3 regions of the Allobosea sp. F3-2 genome follow, and region 3 is predicted to be linked to each of the others. Evidence: predicted binding sites of a transcription regulator. Region 3 holds the regulator's gene; each other region holds the start of a gene.

Region 1 (9,665 bases), 510 kb from region 3:
CGCCCATGCGCCAGAAATTGGCGGAGGTCGGGATGCGGATGATCTTGTCGTCGGTTAGCCCGGCGATCTTCTTCCACAGGCCATGCGCCTCGTCGTCCTCGGAATAGACGGTGACGAGGAGCTTGTCCTTGGGCAGGCCGAATTCGCGGGTGACCAGCGTCCAGGCGTGATGGATCGCCTGCTCCTTGAAATAGTCGCCGAAGGAGAAGTTCCCCAGCATCTCGAAGAAGGTGTGGTGGCGCGCGGTGTAGCCGACATTGTCGAGGTCGTTGTGCTTGCCGCCGGCGCGCACGCATTTCTGGGAGGTGGTGGCGCGCGAATAGGGACGCTTCTCTTGGCCCGTGAAGACGTTCTTGAACTGCACCATGCCCGAATTGGCGAACATCAGCGTCGGGTCGTTGCGCGGCACGAGCGGGCTCGACGGCACGACTTCATGGCCGTTGGACTTGAAGTAGTCGAGGAAGGTCGACCGGATATCGTTGACGCCACTCATCGCTTTTTGCGCTCTGATCTTGGGCAGGAGCCGGGCAGGCCCGGCAGGAAGGTCCGGTTCTAGTCAGGCGGCTCGCCGCTGTCCAGAAAGCTTGATGCAGCGCACACCCGGCAAGGTCTTAGTCTCAAACGAAAAGGGCGGCCCGAAGGCCGCCCGCTTGGGCGATGAGGAGGGCGCGAGCCGCTGGACACGTCATCTCCGGATAGAACTGTCGTCATTCCGGGCTTGACCCGGAATCCATCGTAGAGCGCCTCGCCCTTTGATGGATTCCGGATCGGCGCCGCTTTCGCGGTTTGTCCGGAATGACGGCCGTATTCGTGGCCTCTCAGGCCTCGCCCTCGTTGAGATCGTCATCGGTCGGGGAGGCTTCATCGAGGATGCGGTCGGCGACCAGGCCGGAGTTCTGGCGGATCGTGGCCTCGATCTTGGCGGCCAGGTCCGGGTTGGCCTTGAGGAAGGTCTTGGCGTTCTCACGACCCTGGCCGAGGCGCTGACTGTCGAAGGAGAACCAGGCGCCCGACTTCTCGACCATGCCGGCCTTGACGCCGAGGTCGATCAACTCGCCGACCTTCGAGATGCCCTCGCCGAACATGATGTCGAACTCGACCTGCTTGAAGGGCGGCGCGACCTTGTTCTTCACCACTTTGACGCGGACCTGGTTGCCGGTCGCCTCGTCGCGTTCCTTCAGCGTCGAGACGCGGCGGATGTCGAGGCGGACCGAGGCATAGAACTTCAGCGCGTTGCCGCCGGTGGTGGTCTCAGGCGAGCCGTACATCACGCCGATCTTCATGCGGATCTGGTTGATGAAGATCACCATGCAGTTCGAGCGCGAGATCGAAGCGGTGAGCTTGCGCAGCGCCTGGCTCATCAGGCGGGCCTGCAGGCCGGGCTGGACCTCGCCCATCTCGCCCTCGATCTCGGCGCGCGGGGTGAGGGCTGCGACGGAGTCGATCACGAGCACGTCGATCGCGCCGGAGCGGACCAGGGTATCGGTGATCTCGAGCGCCTGCTCGCCGGTATCGGGTTGCGAGATCAGGAGGTCGTCGAGATTGACGCCGAGCTTGCGGGCATAGACCGGGTCGAGCGCGTGCTCGGCATCGACGAAGGCGCAGACGCCGCCCTTCTTCTGCGCCTCGGCGATGGTGTGGAGCGCGAGCGTGGTCTTGCCCGAGGATTCCGGTCCGTAGATTTCGATGATACGCCCCTTGGGCAGGCCGCCGACACCGAGCGCGACATCGAGCCCGAGCGAACCGGTCGAGATCGTCTCGATCTCGATCGACTGCGGGTTCTTGCCGAGCCGCATGATCGAGCCCTTGCCGAAGGCGCGTTCGATCTGGGAGAGCGCTGCATCGAGCGCCTTGGCCTTATCCATCGAGGAGCCTTCCACGAGTCTGAGGTTTGCCTGATTCACGGTTCGGGCTCCTTATGGCAGGGCTACGGAGACATCTCAATCAGTCTTGACAGGAGAATGATCACTCTTTGTTCCTATCGGCAAGTTCTTTTTTTGTTCTCGATGTCAGTTTCTGTCAGGAGGCTCTTTGTTCGACACCCGCCATGCTTGTTGGCGCTGATTCAGGATTCATCCTCGCTTTATCATGCGCATGGCGCATGGCTCGCCATTGAGTTGCCTATGCCACCTTCTGCCTTTTCCTGATATTGCGCCCGGCATCTTCTTTGTTTTCGAAAGTTGCCAACGTGTCCTCTGCCCCCGCAACGAATGCCCTGAACTCGCCGCGGCGCGTCCTGCTGGCCAGCCTGATCGGCACGACGATCGAGTTCTTCGACTTCTACATCTACGCGACGGCTGCAGTGATTGTGTTCCCGAAGCTGTTCTTCCCGGGCGGGGATCCGACTTCCGCGATGCTTCAGTCCTTCGCGACCTTTGCTATCGCCTTCTTCGCGCGACCGATCGGCGCCGCCATCTTCGGCCATTTCGGCGATCGTATCGGCCGCAAGGCGACGCTCGTTGCGGCTTTGATGACGATGGGGCTCTCCACCGTCGCCATCGGCCTGCTGCCGACCTACGCGGCCGTCGGCGTGCTCGCGCCGCTGCTGCTGGCGCTGTGCCGGCTCGGGCAAGGGCTTGGCCTCGGCGGCGAGTGGGGCGGGGCGGTGCTGCTTGCGACCGAGAACGCCCCTCCCGGCAAATCCGCCTGGTACGGCATGTTCCCGCAGCTCGGCGCGCCGGTCGGCTTCATCTGCGCGACGGGCAGTTTCCTCGCGCTCGATGCGGCTCTGACCGACGAGCAGTTCTTCAGCTTCGGCTGGCGCATCCCGTTCATCGCCAGCGCGCTGCTGGTCTTCATGGGGCTCTATGTCCGCCTGCGCATCAGCGAGACGCCGGCCTTCCGCAAGGCGATGGAAAAGCACGAGCGGGTGCAGGTGCCTTTCGTCAGCATCTTCGCCGAGCACAAGCTCGCGCTGCTCTGCGGCACCTTCGCGGCGCTCGCGACCTTCGTTCTGTTCTACCTGATGACCGTGTTCTCGCTGAGCTGGGGCACGACCAAGCTCGGCTTCTCGCGCGACCAGTTTCTGCCGCTGCAAATGGTGGGCGTCGTCTTCTTCGGCCTGACGATCCCGGTCTCGGCCGTGCTCGCCGATCGCTTCGGCCGCCGCCAGACCCTGCTGGCGACGACGCTGGGCATCGCTGTCTTCGGCTTCGTCCTGGCGCCGCTCTTCGGCTCGGGCAGCACGCTCGGCGTGCTCGCCTTCTTCATCGTCGGGCTGTCGTTGATGGGCTTCACCTACGGGCCGCTGGGGACGGCGCTGGCCGAGATGTTCCCGACCGCCGTGCGCTATACCGGCGCGTCGCTGACCTTCAACCTCGGTGGCATCGTTGGCGCCTCGCTCGCACCCTATGTCGCGACCTGGCTTGCCACCGAAAAGGGGCTGCCCTTCGTCGGCTACTATCTCAGTCTTTCGGCCGTGGTGACGATCCTGGCGCTGATCGGGGTGGGTGCTCTGGCTTCACGCCGGCTCCCCGGCGACGCAGCGGTGCCGGCGCGCTGAGCGGCTACCTCGTCATGGTCGGGCTTGTCCCGACCATCCACGTCTTCTCGTGAATCGAGGGCGGTGTTCAAGACGTGGATGCTCGCCACAAGGGCGAGCATGACGCTCTCTGGAATTCCGTCGTCTTCATGGGTTCCAGGCTCTTCGCTGCGCGAAGCGCCTGACTGACGGGAGTTTCACCCCATCGCCGCCTTCACCGTCTCGACGAGCTGCTTCATCGTGAAGGGCTTGGGCAGGAAGTGGAAGTCCTCGCCCTCCGGCAGGTTCTTGCGGAAGGCTTCCTCGGCATAGCCGGAGACGAAGACGACCTTTGTGTTCGGGTTGCGCTTGCGCAGCTCGCCCAGCAGGGTCGGACCATCCATCTCGGGCATGACGACGTCGGAGACGACGAGGTCGATCTGGCCGTCGTTCTTCAGGAAGAGATCGAGCGCCTCGACGCCGGATGCAGCTTCGTGGACGGTATAGCCGCGCGAGACCAGCATGCGCGCGTTCAGCGCGCGCACCGCGTCCTCGTCCTCGACCAGCAGAATGACGCCGGCGCCGGTGTGATCGGCGGCGAGCTTCTTCGGCGCCTCCTTGGCCGCGACCTCGGCAGCGATTTCCTCCTGGCTCGGGACATGGCGCGGCAGGAAGATCTGGAAGGCCGTGCCCTTGCCGATGGTGGAATCGACGAAGACGTAGCCGCCGGTCTGCTTGACGATGCCATAGACCATCGAGAGGCCGAGACCGGTGCCCTTGCCGACCTCCTTGGTGGTGAAGAAGGGCTCGAAGATCTTGTCGAGATGCTCCTGCGGAATGCCGGTGCCGCTGTCCTCGACTTCGAGCAGCACATAGTCGTCGGCTGGCAGGGCGGCGTGGTTGAAGCTCACGCAGTCCTCGCGCGCGACGTTGCGGGTGCGCACCGTCAGCTTGCCGCCATCGGGCATGGCGTCGCGGGCGTTGACTGCGAGGTTGACGATGACCTGCTCGAGCTGGCCGAGATCTGCCTTGACCGGCCAGAGGTCGCGGCCCTGGCGGACGTCCAGCGTCACCTTGTCGGCGACGACGCGCTTCAGCATCAGCGAGAGGTCGGAGAGCACCTCGCCGAGTTCCAGCACTTGCGGGCGCAGGGTCTGGCGGCGCGAGAAGGCGAGCAGCTGTCGCACCAGCGCCGCGGCGCGGTAGGCGTTCTGCTTGATCTGCATGATGTCCGGGAAGGACGGGTCGGTCGGCCGATGGCTCGCGAGCAGGAACTCGGAGGCGTTGATGATCACCTGCAGCACGTTGTTGAAGTCGTGTGCGATGCCGCCGGCGAGCTGGCCGACCGCCTGCATCTTGCCGGCCTGGTCCATATTGTCGCGCAGCTTGCGCTCGGCCGTGGTCTCGAGTGCGTAGACGATGGCGCGCTCGCCGTCGCCATCCTCCGAGGCGGAGACCGGCGCGAGGTAGAGCTTGGCCGAGCGCCCGTCCTCGCCGGCGAGGGTGAGATCCAGCGGACTGACCGCGGCGCTGCCGTCCACGACCTCGGCAAGGCCGCGTTCGAGGCCGGAATTGGGCGCGACGAGATCGTAGATCGTCTGGAGCGGCGTGCCGGATGGCGCAAGCCGGGCGAAGGCGGCGTTGGAGCGCAGGATCGCGCCGTTCTTGTCCACGGTCGCGATCGCCATCGGCGTCGAGTGGAAGAAGCGGGCGAAGCGGACCTCGGCGTCGCTGCCGCGATCGGCGCCGGCCTCGCCGGACGCGCGGTTGAGGACCAGCGTGCGGGAAGGGCCGGCGCGGCCGTCCTGCCCGAAAGCGACCTGATGATGCAGCCGCACCGGCAGCGGGTTGCCGTTGCGGCGCTTCAGATCGACGTCGAGCACCTCGACGCGGACATCGCCTGGCTGGCCGCGGATGGCCTGGATCAGCGCGGCGGCGGCCGGGGTGCAGATGTCGTCGAGATGCAGGCCGCCTGAGCCGAAGCGGGCGAGGTCGAAGTCGAGCCAGCTCGACAGCGTGGCGTTGAGATAGGAGACCTCGCCGTCGGCGTCGATCGAGATGAAGCCGGCCGGCGCATGGTCGAGATAGTCGATCGCGTGCTGGAGCTCCTGGAAGGCGTTCTCCTGCCGCTCGCGCTCGGGCGTGATGTCGGTGACCGACCAGAGCGTGGCGTTGCCGGTCTCGCGGCGAACCGGCGTGACGCGCACGCGGTACCAGCCGACCTCGCCGCGCCCGCCGAGGGCGGGTTCGAGGCGGACCTCCTCGACCAGCCGGCGGTTCTCGCGGGCGGCGGCGGCGAGCCGGTAGATCGCCTCCGAGACGTCGGCGCGGCCGGTCAGGAGACGTCCGACGGGCTTGAGGTCGTTCGCGCCTGTGGCGCCCGCCAGAGCGAGATAGGTCTCGTTGGCGTAGACGATCTCGTTCTCGCCCTCGGTCACGACGATGCCTTCGTCGGCACTGTCGACGATCGTCTTGGTCAGGTCGTTGCGGGCGGCGCGGCCGGAGAACTGGACGAGGCCGATGGCGAAGGCGAAGAGGCCGAAGACACCGATGACCGAGAGAAGGGCCAGCAATCCAAGGATCAGCGGCTGCGCCCATTCATTGGCCAGAAAGCCGAGTGCGATGGCCGCGCCGACGAGCAGACCCGCGACCAGCAGGATGATGCCGATATGGCCGGGCTTGTCGGAGCGATCAATTGTGGTCGCCGTGGTGCCGCTCATGCGGTGAAGTCCGTTTCCTTGCTGCCGGGCCCTTCTGGAGCACGCCGCATTCTTACTGAAGCATGCCGTCATTCCGGACAAGCCGCGCTGGCGGCGCCGATCCGGAATCCATCATAGAGCGATGCGCCCTACGATGGATTCCGGGTCAAGCCCGGAATGACGGCGTGTTTCCGCCAAACGCTACATGCTCCGGACCGTTGGCTTTTTCGTTCCTTCGCATCCGCTGCCGAGTTAGGCGCGCCGGCCCTTCAGGCGCAAGACGTAACCGATGACTTCCGCCACCGCCTGATAGTGTTCGACAGGAATTTCTTCGTCGATGTCGACCGTGGCGTAGAGCGCGCGCGCCAGCGGCGGGTTCTCGACGATCGGCACGCGATGCTCACCGGCGACTTCGCGGATCTTGAGGGCCATGGTGTCCACGCCTTTCGCCAGGCAGAGCGGTGCCGCCATACCAGGCTCATATTGCAAGGCGACGGCGAAGTGGGTCGGGTTGGTGATGATCACGGTCGCCTTCGGCACTGCCGCCATCATGCGCTTGCGCACGCGCTGGGCGCGGATCTGGCGCAGCTTCGCCTTGACCTCGGGATTGCCTTCGGAGTTCTTGAACTCCTCCTTGATCTCCTGCTTCGTCATCTTCTGGCGCTGGTACCAGCTGAAGCGCTGCCATGCGAAGTCCCCGATGGCGACGATGGCGAAGAGGGCGAGGACTGCGCCCATCAGCTTGATGGCCAGCGAGAGCGTGGCCGGCATCAGGGCCGAGACGTTCATCTGCACGAAGGCTTCGAGCCGATCGTGCTGGTTCCAGAGCGTGATCCAGACCACCGCGCCGATCAGCGCCGTCTTGGCGAGGCCCTTGGCGAAATTGACCCAGGCCTCCTTGCCGAGCATGCGCTTGGCGCCGGCAAAAGGCGAGATGCGGTCGAACTTCGGCATCAGCGGCTCGAAGGTCCAGAGCGGCTTGTGCTGGAGCAGCGCGCCGGCGAGGCCGGCGCAGAGGATGAAGGCGAAGGGCAGGCCGAGCGCCATGAAGCCGGTGAGAACGCCCTGCCGCGTGACCTGCATGAAGGCGGCGCCGTCCGGCGGCACCTGATGCGCGTTCATCAGGAAGGAGCGCAGCGACAACATCGCATCGCGGGCGGACCAGCCGGCGGCGACCAACAGCGCCAGCGTGAAACCGCAGAGGACGAAGAAGGTGCCGATCTCCTGCGATCGGGGTACGTCGCCTTTCTCGGTGGCCTCGTCCAGCTTTCGCTGGGTCGGGTCCTCTGTCCTGTCCTCGTTCTCGGTCTCTTCAGCCATGGCGTGCTCAGCCCCCCGTGAACTGGCGCAGGAAGACGCCGAGATCGTTGAGGAAGACGCTCATCATCACGCCGACCACGACGAGCAGGACGAGCATGCCGCCGAGGATCGAGGCCGGCACGGCGAGGAAGAAGACTTGGAGCTGCGGCATCATCCGCGCCAGCACGCCGAGCCCGAGATTGAACAGGAGGCCGAAGACGAGGAAGGGCGCCGAGATCTGAACGGCGAGCGCGAAGCCGCGTGCCGCCGACTGCACGGCGAGCGTCAGGATATCCGGCATCTCGGGAACGCCGCCGGGCGGCAGCAGGCGATAGCTTTCATGGATCGCGGCGATGGCGATGTGGTGCAGGTCGGTCGTCAGGATCAGCGTGGTCCCGAGCATGGTCAGGAAGTTGCCGATCGACGGGTTCTGCAGGCCGCCGGTCGGATCGACCGTCATGGCAAAGCCGAGACCCATGGTCTGGGCGACGAGAGTGCCGGCCGTCTGCAGGCAGGCCATCACCAGCCGGGCGCAGACACCGATGATCAGGCCGATCAGCAATTCGCCGATGAGCAGCGCGACGATGCCGGAGACATCGGGCGGGATGCGCAGGGAAGGGCGGGCGACCGGCACGATCATCAGGGCGATGAAGAAGGCGAGCGACAGCCGCCCGCGCGAAAAGATGAAGCGCTCGCCGATGCCGGGCATCAGCATGACGAGCGTGCCGACCCGCGCGAAGACGAGCACGAAAAGGGCGCTGATCTCGGGCAGGATCGCGATCTGCATCGTGCCGCAGGCACCTTTCCGCCAGCGCGGGTGCCGCGGGTCTGCGTCGGCGAAGGCCGGCTGCAGTCGCGACAGTCTCATCCGCCCGTGGCGATTCGGGCGGCGACTCGCCCCATATAGCCCGCCAGCGCATCACCCATGAACGGCAGAAACAGCAGCAGCGCGGCGAAGACGGCGACGATCTTCGGCACGAAGACGAGCGTCTGCTCCTGGATCTGGGTCAGCGCCTGCACCAGCGAGACGGCGAGGCCGACGACGAGCGCGATCACCATCAGCGGCCCGCCGACCTTGAGGAAGACGACGATGCCGTCGCGGGCGACGTCGAGAATGGCTCCGGAAGTCATGATCTTATCTCGATCCGTTGGCCGTCAGACCGGCATCCGCATGATTTCCTCATAGGCCGCGATGACACGGTCGCGCACCGCGACCAGCGTCTCGATCGCCGCCTCGCTCTCGGCCACCGCGGTGACGACATTGACGATGTCGGCCCGTCCGCCGGCGACGGTCGCAGTCTGAGTGTCAGCCTTGCGGCCGGCCTCGGCGGTCGCGTCGAGCGCCTTGCCGAGCAGGGCAGAGAAATCCGGTCCGCCTGCTTCCGCACCGCCTGTGGCGAGCGGCTTGCGCATCAGATTGCCGGCGCCCATCCCCTGGATGGAGGCGTAGGCGCCCGCAGCGAAACCCGGAGTGGCCATGGCGGTTCAATCCCCTTCTGGAGCCGCGCGGTTCAGGCGCGCAGGATATCGATGGTGCGCTGGATCATCCGGCGCGTCGAAGAGATCAGGTTGAGATTGGCCTCGTAGCTGCGCTGGGCCTCGCGCATGTCGACCATCTCGACCAGCGAATTGACGTTGGGCATCTGCACGTCGCCATTGGCGTCGGCGGCCGGATTGCCCGGCTCGTGCTTGACCTTGAAGGCGCTCTGGTCGCGCTGGACCTTGCCGAGTGCGACGAACTGGGCATCGAGCTCGCGGTCGAAATGGCGCTGGAAGGTCGGAACCTTGCGGCGATAGGGCTCGGCGCCGGCGCGCTCCGGGCCGGAATCGGCGTTGGCGATGTTCTCCGAGATGACGCGCATGCGACCGGACTGGCTGCGCAGGCCGGAAGCGGCGACGGCGATGCTCTTGATCAGATCCATGATCAGCGACCCATCCTTTAGCGTCCTTTGCCAATCGCGATCTTCATCAGGCCGAGACCCTTGCTGTAGAGCGAGGCGGCCAGCTGATAGTCGGATTGGTTCTGCGCGACCTTGAGCATCTCGTCCTCGAGGTTCACCGCATTGCCGTTCGGGGTCGTCTCGAAGCGCGGGGCACCGGTGCCGTTGAAGCCGCCATTGCCGGTGGACAGGCTCATATGGCCGACGCTGGTGCGGGCGAGCGTGACACCGGCGCGGGCTGGGTCGACGCTGGGTGGCTTCAGGTCG
Region 2 (9,665 bases), 1.2 Mb from region 3:
ATCACGTTCGCACCGATCTACATCCAGACGCACGATGGCCTGCGGTCCACTGATGCGCGCTTTATCGAGCTGGCAGAGACGCTCGATCTCACCCATGCGCAGTTTCTGCGCCACGTGGTCCTACCGGCGGCGTTGCCGGGCTTTCTCCTCGGCTTGCGCTTTGGCGTTACCTATTCCTGGCTGGCGTTAGTTGTAGTCGAGCAAGTGAACGCGACAAGCGGGCTCGGGTATATGATCAATCTCGCCCGAACCTATGGCCAGACGGAGGTGATCATTCTCTGCCTCGCGGTCTACGCTGCGCTCGGCCTTAGCTCAGACTGGCTGGTGCGGCTCATCACACGGAAGGCTCTGCCATGGCGCAAAATTCTGGCGGATTAAGCCCTGTCGTTCGGGTTCGCGGCTTAAAGCGGTGCTACGGTGAACGAACCATCATCGACGGCGTCGATCTCGAAATCCGCCGCGGCGAATTCGTCACGCTCCTCGGACGATCCGGCTCAGGCAAAAGCACTCTCCTTCGTGCGCTCGCTGGTCTCGACCATGGTGTGCCGGGAAGGGGACGGCTGGAAATTCCGAAGGCCATTTCTGTTGTCTTCCAGGACGCCCGTCTGCTTCCCTGGAAGAAGGTCATCGATAACGTCGCCTTAGGCCTCAAAGGAGCTGCCCCGGAGGAACGAGCTCTGCAGTCGCTTGCTGAGGTCGAGCTGACAGCAAGAGCATCAGCTTGGCCGATGCAGCTTTCCGGCGGCGAACAGCAGCGAGCTGCGTTGGCGCGTTCACTCGTGCGCGAGCCGGATCTGCTCCTTCTCGACGAGCCTTTTGGTGCGCTTGATGCGCTGACACGCTTGCGGATGCAGTCGCTTCTCCTCGATCTCTGCGCTCGCCACAAGCCGGCCGTGCTGCTCGTGACGCATGACGTCGAAGAAGCGATTAATCTCGCACAACGTGTCCTTGTCCTGGATGAAGGGCGGTTCACGGTGGACATCCAAATCGATCTTCCGATTGAGGCCGGCCCGCGGGCGAGACGTTTCGCGGAAGTTCGTGCTGAGCTGTTGAGCGCCCTTGGAGTGACTGAGCGGGAGCTTCGTCGAGTAGCATAATCGTCCGAGCGGTCATGGAACTCATCAGCATCGATCGCGAAACTTTCCGCGTGGCTTTCGACGAGATCGAGACGGTTCCACAAACCTGGCGATCATTGCTCGGTAGCCAGCCGGGCGCAGGTCGTCGAGGCGCCGCACAATGATTAGCGTTCTTAATCGGAATTAGGGCACAACAAGGTATGCCGTTAAACGCCGCGTCTGTTGCCCCAGGCCAACACATGCAACTGCGGAAGAATCGGCCTCTTCGCTGCCAGGGCCCGCATGGGAGATCAGCGGAGCAGAATTCCCGACCTGCAGATAAACCGGTAAGCCCGGGCAGCGGTTCGCCAAGAACCGGGCGTAAGCGTAATCCTCGTCGTCGAACACAGCTACCTTGACGACGCATTGCGGTCCGCTCTTTGCGGCCGCGACGCAATCATCGAGGGCCCGCCACTCGGTTGCCATCCCCGAAGACGGCGGCTTCGGGCTGAGCATGAGCCAGTCAAGCGCGGCAAACCAAGGCTGCGGCACACTGCCTTGGGTCTCAAGGGCGAATGTGTGACCTTTCTGGCGCCCCTGTTCGATGAGCGGAGCCAAAGGCTGAAGTGCGGGATTGCCCCCCGATAACGACACGAGCACCCCCGCAGAGTTCGACAGCCGCTCCACCTCGGTCAGGATTGCGTTTGGCGTCATCAGCGTCCAATCTTCGCGGAACTCGGGCAGCACCGCGTAAAGTGTGTCGCACCATCGACAGCGATAATCGCAACCACCCGTGCGTACGAACACTGTCGGGCGTCCGATCAACGGACCTTCTCCCTGGACCGTCGGACCGAAGATCTCGCTGATGCGAATGCTCCCCTTCATGGACGGTACTCCGCCCACGTTTTCGGCGTCTCGCTGATGCGGACGGCAGCGACTTCTGGCCACCGCGCACTGCACCAGTCGTAGATCCACTTGGCAATGACCTCACTGGTTGTCCGGTCATGTCCGAGGACCTCGTTGAGGTGTCGATGATCCAGGCTGTTGTCGATGAGCGCCTTGAGTTCCGAGAGCTCGCGGTAATCGCGGACAAAGCCCACCGGATCAAGGTCGGCTGATTGCAGAATGACCTCGACCTCATAGTTGTGGCCGTGCAGCCGGGCGCAGGGGTGATCCGAAGGCAGGCCGCCGATCACGTGTGACGCCGAAAAGGCAAATCGCTTGGCGATGGTGTACATGACTGCGCGCCCTATTGCTGTTGCGCTGCCTGGTATCCCTGGCGATCTTCGATCCAGTAATCCGGGCACTAGTAGGATTGTTCTGAGAAGCGAGGCCAAATGCCTCGCCCGGCTCGACGCAGTTGCGAGAACAACAGATGAGCGCCGCTACGGACCGTTACCGCCTCGGAATCGGGTTGTTCCGCCGCGCCTACACCGAAGGCTACTGCCGAATTGATGGGGTATTGGGTTCGACGGTGACGCGCATGCTATCTTCCGCATAGTGCCCCTCTGGGACCCTGCCGCGGCAGGTCAGCGCCGATCATGTGGACGACGTCGCGGGGCACGCCAAAGCGCGCTCCCGTGCATGGGTCAGCTCTGTTTTATGGCGCCGGCCGTAGTCAAGTGACACGTGGCGGATGACGGCCGCTTTGGCCGGGACCTCGTGCGCGAGGGTCACGGATTCCCATCCGCAGATAATGATAGTCTTCACCGGGGTTCCTTGTTTTTACCGGGTAGGCTGCGACCGGATCGGCTCACGTGCCGATAGACGTTTGGCGGATCACGCGGATTCGGGCGCCATACACCTTGCGGCGCAACAAATAGACAGCGCTATACCGATGTCAATGAGGAGTACGTGGGTGGCAGCTCCATTGCCGAGCTGCTAGCCTCGGCCACGTGACTCAATCGGCGGCTGTTGCTGAAGGAAGCGACCGTGTGCGCGGCGCCTGGACTAGAGACCCGTTAGGATCGTCTGTCTGGTTCCCAGGCAAACGGCGCGCTGAGAGGCCGACGCCGCGCTTTCCATTCGCTGAGGCAAAGTGTCCTGTGCCTATCGATCATAATCTCCGAAACGCGGCAGAGCTCCATGGCATCGGACCGAAACTGAAGTTCACGCTTTCGGCCCAACGCTCTTAGGCCGCACGGGAGTGGATGACCGCAGGCGAACCGCTCTGCTCCTTGGCGACGACGAAAGCTCCGACCAGCGCGCCGATTAGGTCTTGAACGCTTTACACCTATTGGCGCCACTACGTTCCCGCATTGCCTATACGAGGTAATTACGCGCGATATCGATCAAGCGCCGTGAGCCGCCACGTCAGCGGCTCGGCGTCTTCCCAGCAATAGATCTCGGTACGAAGATAGCGGAACTCCTCCACGCGGAGTTCTTCCTCGGTCTCGATCCACCAGGCTCTCGGCCGACCGTCGCTTCCATCCGACCAGCGGTAGCCTCTGCTTTTTAGCTGGTCCTTCATGTCGAATGGCGCGTTTTCCGCATAGATGCGCACCCGACTCTGCTCGCTGGATCGCAGGAGTTCAGCGAATGGCCGCGCACGATTCTCTTCGGGCGGCCGCGCGAGGACCTCCAACAGCGCGTTGCAATCATCCGTCGCTCGGTGCGCCCCGTGAAACAGGCCAGACTGGCCGACGAGGTAGCCGAGTTTGTTTCCCTCGAAGCCAAGATCCGCCCATGGGATCTCCTTCACGGAACACGCCCAGGCTTTGGACGCGAAGGTAGGCGAGAGCTTCTCGCAAAACGGCCGATCGAATGCGGCGTTGTGAGCAATGATCAGGTCTGCAGGCTCAACCAGCGCATCGAGCGCCGCGATGTCAATTTCGAGCCCGGCAACCATCTCATCGGTGATCCCCGTCAGCCGCGTGATTTCCGCCGGGATCGGTTCCGAAGGCTGACGAAGCCCGCTGTAGACGCCCACGACATCGCCGATCACGCCGTCATCGTCGTATGTGAATGCGACCGCGCCAACTTCGATGATCTCGTCCTTGGCGTGGTTCAGACCAGTGGTCTCGGTGTCGACCAGGATCGCGAGGTTCGGAAAGACGCTTTGGGCCCGCGGTATGATTGGGCGCGGCACGAGCTTCCGCAGAACCCTGAATTGGCCGCTCTGCTCAAGCCGATGAGCCGCTTCCTCGTCGTCCCAACCAGCCGGTGAGGGCGCCGTGGCCGGACGCTTCCTCGGCGCTGGCCGCGGTGCCTCCCGGTAGCCTGGCGCGTCATCAAACAGGTCGATTTGAGCAGAGCTCATCTTCATGTCGTAGCTGTTTGTCCCTACGCCGTCGGCCCGCCTGTTCGTTACGATAGGAGCCCATGAGCGCGCGCGCCATGGTGCTTCTGCGGGCATAGCCGGATTTCCACCGCCGATGACTTATGGGTGCGCTAACGCAGACTTCTGGGGTGGGATAGCACGGTCTTCTAGGGGGAATGGCGCTCATTTGGGGTGCGCCACAGTTGCCGGCGTGGGGAAAGGCCCCGCGTCGATCCAACTCCCGGCTTTCAAGCGTTGGCCTCAGCTGTCAGCAAGTGGCCCGCACAGCGTCTGAGAAGGTGCGTTCTGACCTGCAGATCGGGGATTGTCCGAGACGGAGCAACGCTGCCGACAAACTTCGCCTACTGATGCCGACACACTACCCTCACCAGCCGACAAACTTTGGGGGTGGGGACAAGGGATGAGGCGGAGGGCGGTGAGACTCGACTCGCCTTCCGGCGGGGAGGGGTCTATAAAAGAACAAAGAGAGAACAATTACCTTATTGCCATGACTGCAGCCACCGCCCCGACCCTGTCCGATCTGCGCCGTAGCCTTGCCGAAGCGGCCCTGCGCGCGGGCCCGGCTTCGCAGGCGCGGATCGACCTGGGCGTGGCTTCGCTGGACGAGGCCCTGAATGGCGGCCTCGCCCGGGCGGCGCTGCACGAGATCTACGCTGCCGAGGTGGCCGATCTCGCTACCGCGACCGGCTTCGCGCTCGGGCTCGCTTTGAGGGCGGGGGCGGCGGAGGAAAAGATTGCTGAGCGGCCGATCCTCTGGGCGCGGCAGGATTTTGTCGATGCCGAGGCTGGCCGGCTGCATGCGCCAGGGCTCAACGAGCTTGGCCTCGATCCGGCGCGCCTCCTGCTGGTGCGGGCGCGCGATGGCGAAAGCGTGCTGCGGGCTGGTGCCGAGGCGGCACGCTGCCCGGCGCTCGGCGCCGTGCTGATCGAACCCTGGGGCGAGCCGCGCGCCTTCGACCTGACGGCGAGCCGCCGCCTCGCTCTGGCGGCCGAAGGCTCGGGCGTGCCGGTCCTGCTGCTGCGCGTGGCGGCGGCCGAGACGCCGAGCGCGGCGCGCACGCGCTGGCAGGTGCGGGCGCTCGCATCACGGGCGCTGGAGGCCAATGCCCCGGGCGCGCCGGCTTTTGTCGTGAGATTGCTGCGCCAGCGCGGCGGTGCGGCGGAACGTGAGTGGCATGTGGAGTGGGACCGTGACCGACGAACTTTCGCGGAACGCAGCCTTTTCGACCGATCCGACAGACTGGCTTCCCGGACAGACCATGCCGCGCCGCTATCTCGCCCTCTGGTTCCCCTTCCTGGCGACGGACAGGTTGCGGCGGACGGGCGCGATTCCGGCCTTCGGCGCGCCGGCTGAGAAGTCGCATGTCCTGGTCGAGACGCAGCACAACGCACTGCGCTTGGTCGATTGCGACAGGCGTGCTCTCGATCTTGGTCTGACCCGCGGCCTGACCCTGGCCGATGCCCGCGCCCGCGTCCCCGATCTCGTCGCACTGGAGGCTGAGCCCCGGGCGGATCGTGAGTTCCTCGAAGCGCTCGCCGCCTTCTGCGACCGCTTCACGCCCCTGGTCGCGCTGGATGAACCGCATGGTATCATGCTCGACATCACCGGCTGCGCCCATCTCTTCGGCGGCGAGGAGCGGATGGTTGGCCTTGTGCGGCGGGTGATGGACCGGATGGGTTTGAGCCTGAAAGCCGCCATCGCCGCCACGCCCGACGCTGCTCGCGCCTGCGCCCGCTTCACACGGGGCGGCATCATCCCGCCGGGACGGGACGAAGCCGTGCTGCGTCTGCTGCCGGTCGCGGCGCTGGAGGCCGAAGCCGAGATCGTGATCGCGCTCTCCCGTGCCGGTTTGAAAACCTTGGCCGATGTCGCGGCACGCCCTTCGGAGACCCTGTCCGCCCGCTTCGGCGAGGCGCTGGCGACGAAGCTCAGGCGCATCCTCCGCTGCGAGGACCGGCGCATCACGCCTCTGCGCTCGCCGCCGGACTGCATTGTCGAGCGTCATTTCGCCGAGCCCTTCGCCGATAGCGCGAGCCTCGAGGCGGTGGTCACCCGCCTGATCGGGGAAGCGGCCCGTGTGCTGGAGGCGCGTGGCGAAGGCGGGCGCGTTTTCGAGATCGCCTTCTTCCGCAGCGACGGCACTGTCCGCCGCCTCGCCATCGAGACCGGCAGGCCCTCACGCGATGCGAAGGCGCTGCTTCGGCTCTATCGCGAGCGTATCGAGACGCTGGCCGATCCGCTCGATCCCGGCTTCGGCTTCGATGCGATCAAGCTCTCCGTGCCGGTCTGCGAGCTGCTGAACACGCCGCAACACAGCCTCGATGGCCGCGCCGTCGAGGAGGAGGCCGTGACCGATCTCGTCGACCGGCTCGTTACCCGCTTCGGCCGCGACCGGGTGTTGCGCTTCGCGGCGCAGGACACGCATCACCCCGTCCGCGCGGCAAAAGCGCTTTCGGCCGCCGCGCCGCTGCCGGAAGCGGTCTGGCCCGAGCCCGAGCCGCAGGAGCCGCCGGCCCGTCCGCTCCAGCTCTTCGAGCCGCCGCAGCCGGTCGAGGCCATCGCGGAGGTGCCGGACGGTCCGCCGATCCGCTTCCGCTGGCGGCGCCTCACCCATGACGTCGCCCGCGCCGAAGGCCCCGAGCGCATCGCGCCCGAATGGTGGCGCGACGGCAGCGACGAGCCGATGCGCGATTATTATCGCGTCGAGGATGCGCAAGGCCGTCGCTTCTGGCTCTACCGCACCGGCTTCTATGAGGCCGATAGCGCCCCGCCACGCTGGTTCCTGCACGGGCTCTTCGCATGAATCAGTCTGTCAGCCCCTTCGCCGAACCTGTTGCGGCGACGAATTTTTCCTTCCTGCGCGGCGCCTCGCCGGGGCCGAACATGGTGCTGACGGCGCTTCTGCTCGGATATGCCGGCATCGGCATCGCCGACCGCAACACGGTGGCGGGCGTGGTGCGCGCCTGGGCCGCGCTGAGGCAGTTGCGGGAGGACGGTTTGCCGGCGCCCGAGAAGGTCAGAAAAGGTGGCAGCCCCGGCGAATATATCTGGGTCGAGAACCCGGATTTCGCCGATCTATCCTTCAAGCCTGAGCAGATGCAGGCGATAGCGGATCGCTTCAAGCTCGCGACCGGAACGCGCCTCGTCTTCGCCGACGGCACGCCCGACATCGTCGCCTACCCGGCCAACCGCGCCGGCTGGGGCCGCCTCTGCCGCTTGCTCAGTCATGGCAACCTGAAGGAGGGCGTGAAGAAGGGCGAATGCCACCTCGTCCTCGACGACCTCCTGAACGATGCCCGGGACCTGTTGCTGATCCTGATGCCGGGGCAGCGCCTCGATGGCTTGGCCGGGTTGCTCGCTAGGCTCGATGACGCCGCGCCCGGCGCGGTCTGGCTTGCTGCCAGCATGCATCGGCGCGGCGACGACCGCCGCCGCCTCGCGCGGCTGAAGACGATCGCCGCCGTGACCCGCACTCCGCTGATCGCGACCAATGATGCGCTCTACGATTCCATCGAGCAGCGCGATCTTCAGGACGTGCTCACCTGTATCCGCGAGGGCGTCACCATAGAGCGGGCAGGGCGATTGCTGGAGGCCAATGCCGAGCGCCACCTCAAGCTGCCGCAGGAGATGGCCCGCCTCTTCCGCGATGCGCCTGAGGCGATCGCCGAGACGCAGCATCTCTTCTCCCGCGTCGAATTCGACCTCCGCCAGCTGAAATATGAATATCCCGACGAGCCGGTGCCGCCCGGCTGGAAGGATCAGGACTGGCTCGTGGAACTGGTCCGGCGCCGCAGCCTGATCCGCTATCCCGACGGCGTGCCGGAAAAGGTGCAGGGATTGCTGACGAAGGAGCTCGCTCTCATCGAGACGCTGGAATACGCCCGCTATTTCCTGACCATCCGCCAGATCGTCGAGTTCGCTGATAGCAAGGGCATTCTCTGCCAGGGCCGCGGCTCGGCTGCCAATTCAGCCGTCTGCTACGTGCTCGGCATCACCGCCGTTGATCCCAACGACAACGACGTGCTGTTCGAGCGCTTCATCTCGACCGAGCGCCGCGAGCCGCCCGACATCGACGTCGACTTCGAACATGAGCGGCGCGAGGAGGTGATCCAGTGGATCTACTGGAAGTACGGTCGTGAGCGTGCTGGCATCGCCGCCACCGTGATCCATTACCGGCCGCGCAGCGCCATCCGCGAGGTCGGCAAGGTGCTGGGCCTGACCGAGGACGTCACCGCTCGCATCGCCGACACGCAATGGGGCAGCTGGGGCAGCGAGATCGGTGACAATCGCGTCCGCCAGGCCGGGCTCGATCCGAAGAACCCGACGATCCGCCGCGCCGTCGATTTCGCCATCCGGCTCCTGGGCTATCCGCGCCATCTCTCCCAGCACGTCGGCGGCTTCGTATTGTCGCGCGGCCGTCTCGACGAAACGGTGCCGATCGGCAACGCCGCGATGGCCGATCGCACCTTCATCGAATGGGACCGCGACGACATCGACGCGCTCAGGCTGATGAAGGTCGATGTGCTGGCGCTCGGCATGCTGACCTGCATCCGCAAGGCGTTCGAGCTGATCGCAGCCAATGGCGGAAGGTCCTATCAGCTCGCCGATTTCACGGACGGCGATGAAGGCACCTACGACATGCTCTGCGAGGGCAAGTCGCTCGGAGTTTTCCAGGTCGAGAGCCGGGCGCAGATGAACATGCTACCGCGGCTGAAGCCGCGGGAGTTCTACGACCTCGTCATCCAGGTCGCGATCGTTCGGCCCGGCCCGATCCAGGGCAATATGGTGCATCCCTATCTGAAGCGGCGGGCCAAGCTGGAGGACGTCGTATTTCCTTCTCCGAAGCCGCCCCATGACAAGGATGAATTGAAGGAGGTCCTGAACAAGACCCTCGGCGTCCCGCTCTTTCAGGAGCAGGCGATGAAGCTGGCCATGGTCGCGGCCGAGTTTTCGGACATCGAAGCCAACGGCCTGCGCAAGGCGATGGCGACCTTCCGCAATGCCGGCACCATCGGCAATTACGAGGCGATGATGGTCGAGCGCATGGTCGCACGCGGCTACGAGCGCGATTTCGCCCAGCGCTGCTTCGACCAGATCAAGGGCTTCGGCAGCTACGGCTTCCCGGAGAGCCATGCGGCTTCCTTCGCCAAGCTGGTCTACATCTCCTCCTATCTGAAGAAGCACCACCCGGCCGCCTTCGCCTGCGCGCTGCTGAATTCCCAGCCGATGGGCTTCTACGCCCCGGCTCAGATCGTCCGCGAGGCGGAGGAAAACGGAAAAGTGGAGGCGCGCCCGGTCGATGTGAACCGGAGTGGCTGGGACAATGGGC
Region 3 (9,665 bases):
CGCAACTCGATGCCGCCAGCGTCCGCACGGCGCCCTACCCGTACTTCCCCTATCGACGGCAGGAGGGTTTCGCCCGCCTCAACCCGCCGGCGGTCTGATCCGTACGTGCTGTGACGGGAGGCGTTGGCGCGACCCCTCACCCCAACCCTCTCCCGCAAGGGGAGAGGGGGCCGGTCGGCGCCTTCCTTCTCCCCTTGCGGGAGAAGGTGGCTCGGCGAAGCCGAGACGGATGAGGGGTCGCACTGCCTTAGCCGTCAGCGCTGCAAACAGCTCCGCGCAAAACTTGACCACCCCGCCCTCGAACGTGCATGACCTGTGGCCATATTCACAGGTCCGGCCATGCGCGTTCTGTTGATCGACAACTACGACAGCTTCACCTGGAACCTGGTCCACCTGATCGGTGGCCTGGGGGCCGAGGTCGATGTCTGGCGCAACGACGCGCTGTCGGTCGAAGAAGCGCTGGGCGGCGAGCATGATGCGATCGTGCTCTCGCCCGGCCCCTGCACGCCGAACGAAGCCGGCATCTGTCTCGACGTGGTCCGGCAAGGCGCCGGCCGCAAGCCGATCTTCGGCGTCTGCCTCGGCCTGCAGGCGATGGGGCAGGCCTTCGGCGGCGAAGTTGTCCGCGCGCCCGTGCCGATGCACGGCAAGGTCTCGCCGATCCGGCACAGGGCGCGCGGCCTGTTCCGCGGCATCAACGGGCCGCTGCAGGCGACGCGCTATCACTCGCTCGTCGTCGACCGCGAATCCTGCCCGACCGTCTTCGACATCGAGGCCGAGACCGATGACGGCCTGATCATGGCGCTTTCGCATCGGGAGCTGCAGGTCCACGGCGTCCAGTTCCATCCGGAGAGCATCGCCTCCGAGCATGGCGCGACGATCCTGCGGAATTTCCTCGATCTCGCCCAGCGCTGGCGCAGCGAGCACGAAGCCGCCGCCCTGACCCCATCAGCCTGAATTCCGCAGAGTTTCCATGGACGACTTCAAACCCTTCATCGCCAAGGTCGCGACCGGAGCGACGCTCTCGCGCGAGGAGGCGCGGGACGCCTTCGACACGATCCTCTCCGGCGAGGTCACCAACGCGCAATCCGCCGCCTTCCTGATGGCGCTGCGCGTGCGCGGCGAGACAATCGACGAGATCGCCGGCGCCGTCGGCGCGATGCGCGGCAAGATGCTGCCCGTGAAGGCCCCGGCCGAGGCGATCGACATCGTCGGCACCGGCGGCGATTCCTCCGGCTCCTACAATGTCTCGACGCTGGCCTCGATCATCACGGCCGCCTGCGGCGTGCCCGTCGCCAAGCACGGCAACCGCGCCGCCTCCTCGCGCTCCGGCGCGGCCGACGTGCTGACCGCGCTCGGCGTCAAGGTCGGCCTCGATTCGGCGGGCACGGAACGCTGCATCGCTGAGGCCGGCGTCGGCTTCATGTTCGCGCCGACGCATCACGCCTCGATGCGCCATGTCGCGCCGGTGCGCACCGAGCTCGGCACACGCACGATCTTCAACCTGCTCGGTCCGCTGTCGAATCCGGCCGGCGTCAAGCGCCAGCTCATCGGCGCCTTTTCCGAGACTTGGCTGGAGCCGATGGTCAAGGTGCTGGCCTCGCTCGGCTCGACCCGCGTCTGGGCCGTGCACGGCTCCGACGGGCTCGACGAGATCACCACGACCGGGCCGACCCGCGTCGTCTCGCTGGAGAACGGCAAGGTCGAGAGCTTCACGATTAGCCCCGGCGATGTCGGCCTCGAGCCGGCCAAGCCGGAGGAGCTGCGCGGCGGCACGCCCGAGCAGAACGCGGCCGCGCTGAATGCCGTGCTCGCCGGCGAGAGGACCGGCTTCCGCGACATCGCCGCCTTCAATGCCGCGGCAGCGCTGCTGGTCGCCGGCAAGGCCGCGAGCCTGAAGGACGGCTTCGCCCAGGCGACGGCCGCCCTCGATTCCGGCAAGGCGAAGGCGACGCTCGACGCCCTCATCAAAGCCTCGAACGCGTGAGGACGGCATGACCGACATCCTCGCCAAAATCGAAGCCTACAAGCGCCAGGAGATCGCGGCCGCCAAGGCCGTCATCCCGCCGGCCGAGATCGAGCGTCGCGCCCGTGCTGCCGGCAAGCCACGCGGCTTCGCCGATGCCCTCGCCGCCAAGCTCGCGGAGGGCAAGCCGGCCCTGATCGCCGAGATCAAGAAGGCGAGCCCATCCAAGGGGCTGATCCGCGCCGATTTCGATCCGCCCTCGCTCGCCCGCGCCTATGCCGCCGGCGGCGCAGCCTGCCTCTCCGTGCTGACCGATGCGCCCTCCTTCCAGGGCCGACCGGAATTCCTGACTGAGGCGCGCGAGGCTTCCGGCCTGCCGGCGCTGCGCAAGGATTTCCTCTACGAGCCTTATCAGGTCTACGAGGCGCGCAGCTGGGGCGCCGACTGCATCCTGATCATCATGGCCGGCGTCGACGACGACACCGCCAGGGCGTTGAACGAGACCGCGCACGCGCTCGGCATGGACGTGCTCGTCGAGGTGCATGACGATGCCGAGCTCGACCGGGCGCTCAAGCTCGAAAGCCGGCTGCTCGGCATCAACAACCGCGACCTGCGCAGCTTCCATGTCGACCTCGCGGTGACCGAACGGCTCGCGCCGCGCGTCCCGTCGGACCGCATCGTCATCGGCGAGAGCGGCATCTTCGCCCATGCCGACATCGCCCGCCTCAACAAGGCCGGCGTCAACAGCTTCCTCGTCGGCGAGAGCCTGATGCGGCAGGCAGACGTTGCGGCCGCAACGCGGACCCTGCTGACAGGCACCGCGCAAGAGAACGCGGCGTGAGCCGGCTCAGCCATCTCGACGCCCAAGGCCAGGCGCATATGGTCGATGTCGGCGACAAGGCCGAGACGACCCGCGTCGCCATCGCCGAAGGCCAGGTCGTGATGGCGCCGGAGACGGTCAGGATCGTGCGCGACGGCAACGCCAAGAAGGGCGACGTGCTCGGCACGGCGCGCCTCGCCGGCATCATGGCCGCCAAGCGCACGCACGAGCTGATCCCGCTCTGCCACCCGCTGCTGCTCAGCAAGATCGGGGTCGATCTGGAGATCGACGAGGCCTTGCCGGGCGTGCGCGTGCGTGCCGAGGTCAAGATGAAGGGCCAGACCGGCGTCGAGATGGAAGCGCTCACCGCTGTCTCCGTCGCCTGCCTCACCGTCTACGACATGGTCAAGGCGGTCGATCGGGCGATGCGGATCGAGAACATCCGGCTGCTGCACAAATCCGGCGGCCAGTCCGGCGATTATGAGGCGAAGGCTCCGCAACGAGGAAGTCGAGCATGATGTCATCCGAAAACCGGTTTCCACTTTTCGGCACCGTGCTCTGATGGCGCTCACCCCGGTCCCCGTCGCGCGCAAGGCGCTGCTCGACAGCATTCCGGGGCCGACCGGGGCCGAAAGCCTGCCGCTCGCGCAATGCGCCTGGCGGGTGCTCGCGGGTGACCTGAAGGCTCTTCGGACCCAGCCGCCCTTCGCCAATTCCGCCATGGACGGCTATGCCGTGCGCGGTGATGACATGGCCGAAGGCGTCTCGCTCGCCGTGATCGGCGAATCCGCTGCCGGCCGGGCCTTCGAGGGGATTGTCGGCCCCGGTGAAGCCGTACGGATCTTCACCGGCGCGCCGATGCCGGAAGGTGCCGACACCATCCTGATCCAGGAGGATGCCGATGGCGTCGGTAGTCCGACGATCCGCGTGCGCGTGCCGCCGGCCCAGGGGAAGTTCCTGCGGGCAGCCGGGCTGGATTTCCACGAAGGCGACGCCCTGTTGCCGGCCGGGCGCGTGCTCGACAGCGCGGCCCTCGGCCTCGCCGCCGCGATGGGCCATCCCTCGCTGCCGGTTCGGCGCAAGCCGCGCGTCGCGATCCTTGCCACCGGCGACGAGCTGGTGGCGCCGGGGGAGCCGGTGGGGCGGGACCAGATCGTCGCCTCGAACTCCTTCTCGCTTGCCGCGCTGGTCGAGAAGGCCGGCGGCGCCGTTCTCGATCTCGGCATCGCCCGCGACGATCATGCCGACCTCGCCGCCAGGATCGGCCAGGCGCGGGCCGCCGATGCCGATGTCCTCATCACGCTCGGAGGTGCCTCGGTCGGCGCCCATGACCTTGTACAAGAGGCGCTGACGCGGGCCGGGATGTCGCTCGGCTTCTGGAAGATCGCGATGCGGCCGGGCAAACCGATGATGACCGGCCGGCTCGGTCGGATGGTCGTGGTCGGCCTGCCCGGCAACCCGGTCTCCTCGATCGTCTGCGGCCATCTCTTCGTCCTGCCGCTGATCGAGGCGCTGCTCGGCATGGCCGAGGCCGACCGCGACCGCAGCATCCCAGCCCGTCTCGGCCGCGACATGCCAGGAAATGACGAGCGCGAGGACTATCTGCGCTCCACTTTGGAGCTGACCCCGGATGGCTGGATGGCGACGCCCTTCGACCGGCAGGATTCCTCGATGCTCGGCACGTTGGCGCGGGCGCAGGCGCTGACAATCCGGCCAGCCCATGCCGCGCCGGCAAAAAAAGGCGACGGCTGCCGCATCCTGCCGCTGCGGTAGCCTGGACCGTCTTTTCCGCAAGCGCACCGTCATTCCGGGCTTGTCCCGGAATCCATCATAGAGCGCCAGGCTTTTACGATGGATTCCGGAACGGCGCTGCTAACGCGGGTTGTCCGGAATGTCCGAAGTGTTTTCTTATCGGTGAAATGCCCGCGCATTCCGCGACGGCATCGCTGCTTGCGGAACACAAGTGGAACGCGTATGGTGTTCCTGCTTTGTTTCGAATCCAGCCTTCGAGGGGCCCGCGGGGATCATGCTGACACGCAAGCAACACGAACTCCTGCGCTTCATCCAGGAACGCTTGCGCGAGAGCGGTGTGCCACCCTCCTTCGACGAGATGAAGGATGCGCTCGATCTGCGCTCCAAATCCGGCATTCACCGGCTGATCATGGCGCTGGAGGAGCGCGGCTTCATCCGCCGCCTGCCCAACCGGGCGCGTGCGCTCGAGATCATCAAGATGCCTGACGGGCTCGGTGCCCCGCAGCAGCGGCCAAGGTTCAATCCCGCGGTCGTCCAGGGCGGCCTCGGCGCGCAGCCCAGTCTCGCCAAGCCCCGCCCTGCCGCCGATGAGGACAGCCGCTCCTCCATCGCGATCCCGGTGATGGGCCGCATCGCCGCCGGCACGCCGATCTCGGCGATCCAGAACCGCAGCCACACCGTCTCGCTACCGCCCGACATGCTCGGCTCCGGCGAGCATTACGCGCTGGAAGTGCGTGGAGACTCGATGGTCGAAGCCGGCATCCTCGACGGCGACACTGTCATCATCCGCAAGCAGGACTCGGCCAATACCGGCGACATCGTCGTGGCGCTGATTGACGATGAGGAAGCGACGCTGAAGCGGCTGCGCAAGCGCGGCTCCTCGATCGCGCTCGAAGCCGCCAACCCCGCCTATGAGACGCGCGTGCTCGGGCCTGACCGGGTCAAGATCCAGGGCCGCCTCGTCAATCTGATGCGGCGCTATTAGACCGCCGTAAGATCGGAGGAATCGTCATTGCGAGGAGGCGCAGCCGACGAAGCAATCCAGGAGGACTGGGCTGAACGTCTCACCCAGTCCTCCTGGATTGCTTCGTCGCTTTGCTCCTCGCAATGACGGCCCGCGATGTGCCTCGCCTGAAGAGCGCCTTATAAGGAATCCGGGTCGCTGTTCGCGAAGCCGGCTTGCAACGCCGGCGTCGATGGCGGTGACGGCTGTGCGGGAGGCGATGCTTTAGGGCGGCTCCAGGGGCGCTCTGCCGAGGCCCGTTCGGAGATGTGGCTGCTCCAGCCGGCACCGGCTCGATAGAGCGACGTCGCGCCATCGCGCGAGAGCGCCATCCGGTCGACCAGCCGGGCCTTGCAGGTCCCGTTCCAGGGAATCGCCGTGACGACGAGATCGGCGCGACGGCAATCCTCGATGATCGCCAGCCGCTCGCGCGCGTAGGAAACCGTGCGCCCGTCGGCGATTTTCGCGACGCAGCCGAGCGCATCACAGGCGATGCCGGCGCGCAGGGTCGGATCGTCCGGCGAACGTCTGTCGCCATCGGCTGCAAGCCATTGCTGCAGCACGAAACGGCTAGGCTTGCCCGCAATCGCGAGGCGGCCATCTGAGCCCCGCACCGCCAGTCCCGAACCGTCGCGTTCGACGAAAATTTCCGGCCGTTCCGGCTTGCCGGCGATGGCGACGCCGAGCATGAGAGGAAACGCCGCCAGCCAGCGCCAGGCTGTGGTCCAGAGCGTCAGCCACAGCAGCGCCAGCACGAAGCAGACCAGCACCACCGGGCCGAAGGCCGCGATCATCACGGTGGAATGGTCGATGGTCGCGACCCAATGCGCCACCTTGAGCACGACATCGGAAGCCAGCCCCATCAGCGCCCATGCCGGCCAGTCCAGCCCGAAGGGATAGGCCAGCACGCCAAAGACGGCCGCCGGCATGACGAAGAGCGAGACGAAGGGCAGAGCCATCGCATTGCCGAGCAGGCCGAAGGGGTTGAAAGTCTGGAAGTGATAGGCACCGAAGGGCGCTGTCGCAGCCGTCGCCAGCAAGGTGGTGACGAGGATGCCGAGCGCCGCCGTCCAGACCGGCCCCAACGGCCACGGCAGCACCGGAGGCGGCTGAGCACGTTTGCGGCCCTCCCAGCGTTCGGCGAAGGCGATCAATGCTGCAACCGCTCCGAAGGACATCTGGAAGCTCGGCCCGAGCAGCGCATCCGGCTCGCGCAGCAGCACGATCATCGCGGCAAGCGCGAGATTGCGCATGCTCAGCGCGGCACGATCGACGAGGATCGCGCCGAGCATCACCAGCGTCATGATCAGCGAGCGCTCCGTCGCGACATCGCTGCCCGAGAAGATGCAGTAGGCGGTCGCGCCGATCATCGCCGCGACCGCCGCGATCTTCTTGATCGGCCAGCGCAGCGCGGCTGTCTGGGAGAGCGCCAGCAGGGCGCGCGCCAGCCAGAAGATCGTCCCGGCAGCGAGCACCATATGCAGGCCGGAGATCGAAACGATGTGGTAGATGCCGGCGGCGCGCAGGTCGTTGTTCGTCGCCTCGGTGATCAGCCCCCGCTTTCCCGTGACGAGGGCGGCGGCGACCGCCCCACCCTGCCCGCCCCCCACCTCGGCGATACGCTGGGTCAAGGCATTGCGGGCCTGGTCGATGGCGACATCGACGGCAAGGCGCGTCGGTATCGGATAAGGCGGCGGCGCCAGGGCGATCTTGCCCGCGATGCTGCCGACAGCGCCGATGCCCCGAAAGAAGGCATCGCGACCGAAATCATAGCCGCCCGCCCGTGCCGGCCCCGGCGGGGGCAGCAGCCGCGCCGTCGCGACGACATGATCTCCCGGCGCCACGGAACCGGCACGGGTATTGACGCGCACGCGCCTCGGACGCTCGGCTGCCGGAATCCCGGCGAAATCCGTTACCAGCAGCACGATGCGGGCGCCGTTGTCGCGTGCCTCCACGCTCTCGACGAAGCCCGTCAGCTTGCCGATTCGCGGTCGCTCCAGCATCGGCGCCGCGATATCCGCGGTACGCCAGACACCGGCCGCGAAGCCGGCGAAGGCAGCGGCCGCCGCCAGGCTGGCCATCGCGGCCAAACGGCGAGTCCGCAGGATATAGGCGAACACCACGCTCATGCCGAAACCGGCGAGCGGCGCCCACAAAGCCGGCTCACGGTCGGCCGCGAAATAAAGCAGGATGCCGGCCCCCATCGCCACGGGCAGCCACAGGAACGGGCGGCGGCGCTCGGCTTCCAGCTCAAGTGCACGGCCGAAGCGCGCCTGCCAGTCGCGCAGCCAGGCGTCGAGACGCGCAGGGGCCAGCCATGACGGCCGCAGACGCAAGGGCAAGGCTTCGGCTCGCGCGCCGCGCGGCTTGTCCTGCCCCGGCGGCCCCGGCTGCATTCTCCGCCCCTCCCCCGCTGGCGCTGCGATTTGAACGCTTAACCTTTCCGGCCAAGCCATGTTACAGGGCGCGCGCCGGTTGTCATGTCACGACCGGCGCCATTTCCCTGTCTTGCCCCGGACGGTTGCTGCCGCCCGGCCGGAGTCGCCTCCCCATGAGCAACGCCGTCGTCACGCGCTTTGCGCCCTCGCCCACCGGATTCCTGCATATCGGCGGAGCCCGCACGGCGCTGTTCAACTGGCTCTATGCCCGCCGGCAAGGCGGCAAGATGCTGCTGCGCATCGAAGACACCGACCGCGAGCGCTCGACCGAAGCCGCCATCGCCGCGATCCTCGATGGGCTGGAATGGCTCGGCCTCGATTGGGACGGCCAGACCGTCTATCAGTTCCAGCGCGCGGCGCGCCACCGCGAGGTGGCCGAGCAGATGCTCGCCGCCGGCAAGGCCTATTACTGCTACGCCACCCCGGCCGAGCTCGAGGAGATGCGCGAGAAGGCGCGCGCCGAGGGCAAGCCGCTGCGCTATGACGGGCGCTGGCGCGACCGCGACCCGGCGACCGCGCCAACCGACGTGAAGCCCGTCATCCGCCTCAAGGCGCCGCAGACCGGCGAGACCGTGGTGAACGATGAGGTGCAGGGCCGCGTCGTCTGGCAGAACGAGAATCTCGACGACCTCGTGCTGCTGCGCTCGGATGGCACGCCGACCTATATGCTCGCCGTCGTGGTCGACGACCACGATATGGGCGTGACCCATGTCATCCGCGGCGACGACCATCTCACCAACGCCGCCCGCCAGACCCAGATCTACAGCGCGCTCGGCTGGGACGTGCCGAGCCTATCGCATATCCCGCTGATCCATGGACCGGACGGCGCCAAGCTCTCGAAGCGCCACGGCGCGCTCGGTATCGATGCCTATCGCTCGATGGGCTATCTGCCGGCGGCACTGCGCAACTATCTGGTGCGGCTGGGCTGGAGCCATGGCGACCAGGAGGTCTTCTCGACCCAGGAGATGATCGACGCCTTCAACCTGTCCTCGATCGGCCGCTCGCCGGCGCGCTTCGACTACGCCAAGCTGGAGAACCTCAACGGGCTCTACATGCGCCAGTCGAGCGAGCGAGAGCTCCTCGACGCGCTCAAGGTGATCCTGCCGGAGATCGGCCCGGCGCGCGGTCTCGGCGCGACGCTGTCGCCGGAGCTCGAAGCGAAGTTCCTCGCCGCGATGCCCGGCCTCAAGGAGCGCGCCAAGACGCTGGTCGAGCTGCTCGACAGCGCCTTCTATCTCTACGCCCCGCGCCCGCTGCAGCTCGACGACAAGGCCAAGAGCCTGCTCGACGAAGCCGCGCGCCAACGCCTGCCGCAGATCGCCGAAAAACTCGCCGCCGTCGGCGACTGGGAGCCTGCGCCGCTGGAGGCGGCCGTGCGCGCCTATGTCGAGGAAAGCGGTATCAAGCTCGGCCAGGCGGCGCAGCCGCTGCGCGCCGCGCTGACCGGCCGGGCCATGTCGCCTGGGCTGTTCGACGTGATGGCCGTGCTCGGCCGCGAAGAGACGCTGGCGCGGCTCGCCGACCAGGTCGCGTGAACGGCAGCCGCGCTCCGGCGTCGCGACGGGATTTCGTCATTGGAGTTCAGCACCGGCCGGCGGCCAATCCGCGCGGTGCAGCACGCGATCGAGATGGTCGCGCGCTCTTCCCCTCCCCCTTGTGGGGAGGGGATGGGGGTGGGGGTCGCTC

The links. The regulator LexA, encoded in region 3, represses DNA repair genes until DNA is damaged. The targets are predictions, from matches to a motif close to TGTTCNNNNTGTGTTCNG.
Region 1: the regulator LexA is predicted to act here: its motif matches at 1,988-2,005, upstream of recA (recombinase RecA).
Region 2: the regulator LexA is predicted to act here: its motif matches at 4,791-4,808, upstream of FQV39_RS07755 (ImuA family protein).

Annotation. Positions count from the first base shown of each region.
Region 1 covers NZ_CP042331.1:6,355,282-6,364,946, forward strand. Annotated here, with positions in the region: gene alaS (alanine--tRNA ligase) at 1-493, opposite strand, end outside; gene recA (recombinase RecA) at 819-1,904, opposite strand; gene FQV39_RS29585 (MFS transporter) at 2,168-3,502, shown strand; gene cckA (cell cycle histidine kinase CckA) at 3,679-6,180, opposite strand; gene flhB (flagellar biosynthesis protein FlhB) at 6,412-7,479, opposite strand; gene fliR (flagellar biosynthetic protein FliR) at 7,487-8,245, opposite strand; gene fliQ (flagellar biosynthesis protein FliQ) at 8,323-8,589, opposite strand; gene fliE (flagellar hook-basal body complex protein FliE) at 8,614-8,937, opposite strand; gene flgC (flagellar basal body rod protein FlgC) at 8,970-9,380, opposite strand; gene FQV39_RS29620 (flagellar basal body protein) at 9,398-9,665, opposite strand, start outside.
Region 2 covers NZ_CP042331.1:1,673,186-1,682,850, reverse strand. Annotated here, with positions in the region: gene FQV39_RS07780 (ABC transporter permease) at 1-378, shown strand, start outside; gene FQV39_RS07775 (ABC transporter ATP-binding protein) at 354-1,097, shown strand; gene FQV39_RS34110 (hypothetical protein) at 1,112-1,240, shown strand; partial or broken gene queE (7-carboxy-7-deazaguanine synthase QueE) at 1,283-1,940, opposite strand; gene FQV39_RS07765 (6-pyruvoyl trahydropterin synthase family protein) at 1,937-2,293, opposite strand; gene FQV39_RS07760 (3'-5' exonuclease) at 3,331-4,314, opposite strand; gene FQV39_RS07755 (ImuA family protein) at 4,823-5,689, shown strand; gene FQV39_RS07750 (Y-family DNA polymerase) at 5,595-7,139, shown strand; gene FQV39_RS07745 (error-prone DNA polymerase) at 7,136-9,665, shown strand, end outside.
Region 3 covers NZ_CP042331.1:485,270-494,934, reverse strand. Annotated here, with positions in the region: gene FQV39_RS02400 (aldo/keto reductase) at 1-98, shown strand, start outside; gene FQV39_RS02395 (anthranilate synthase component II) at 340-957, shown strand; gene trpD (anthranilate phosphoribosyltransferase) at 974-1,987, shown strand; gene trpC (indole-3-glycerol phosphate synthase TrpC) at 1,995-2,807, shown strand; gene moaC (cyclic pyranopterin monophosphate synthase MoaC) at 2,804-3,304, shown strand; gene FQV39_RS02375 (molybdopterin molybdotransferase MoeA) at 3,348-4,559, shown strand; gene lexA (transcriptional repressor LexA) at 4,813-5,523, shown strand; gene FQV39_RS02365 (ComEC/Rec2 family competence protein) at 5,682-7,937, opposite strand; gene gltX (glutamate--tRNA ligase) at 8,093-9,514, shown strand.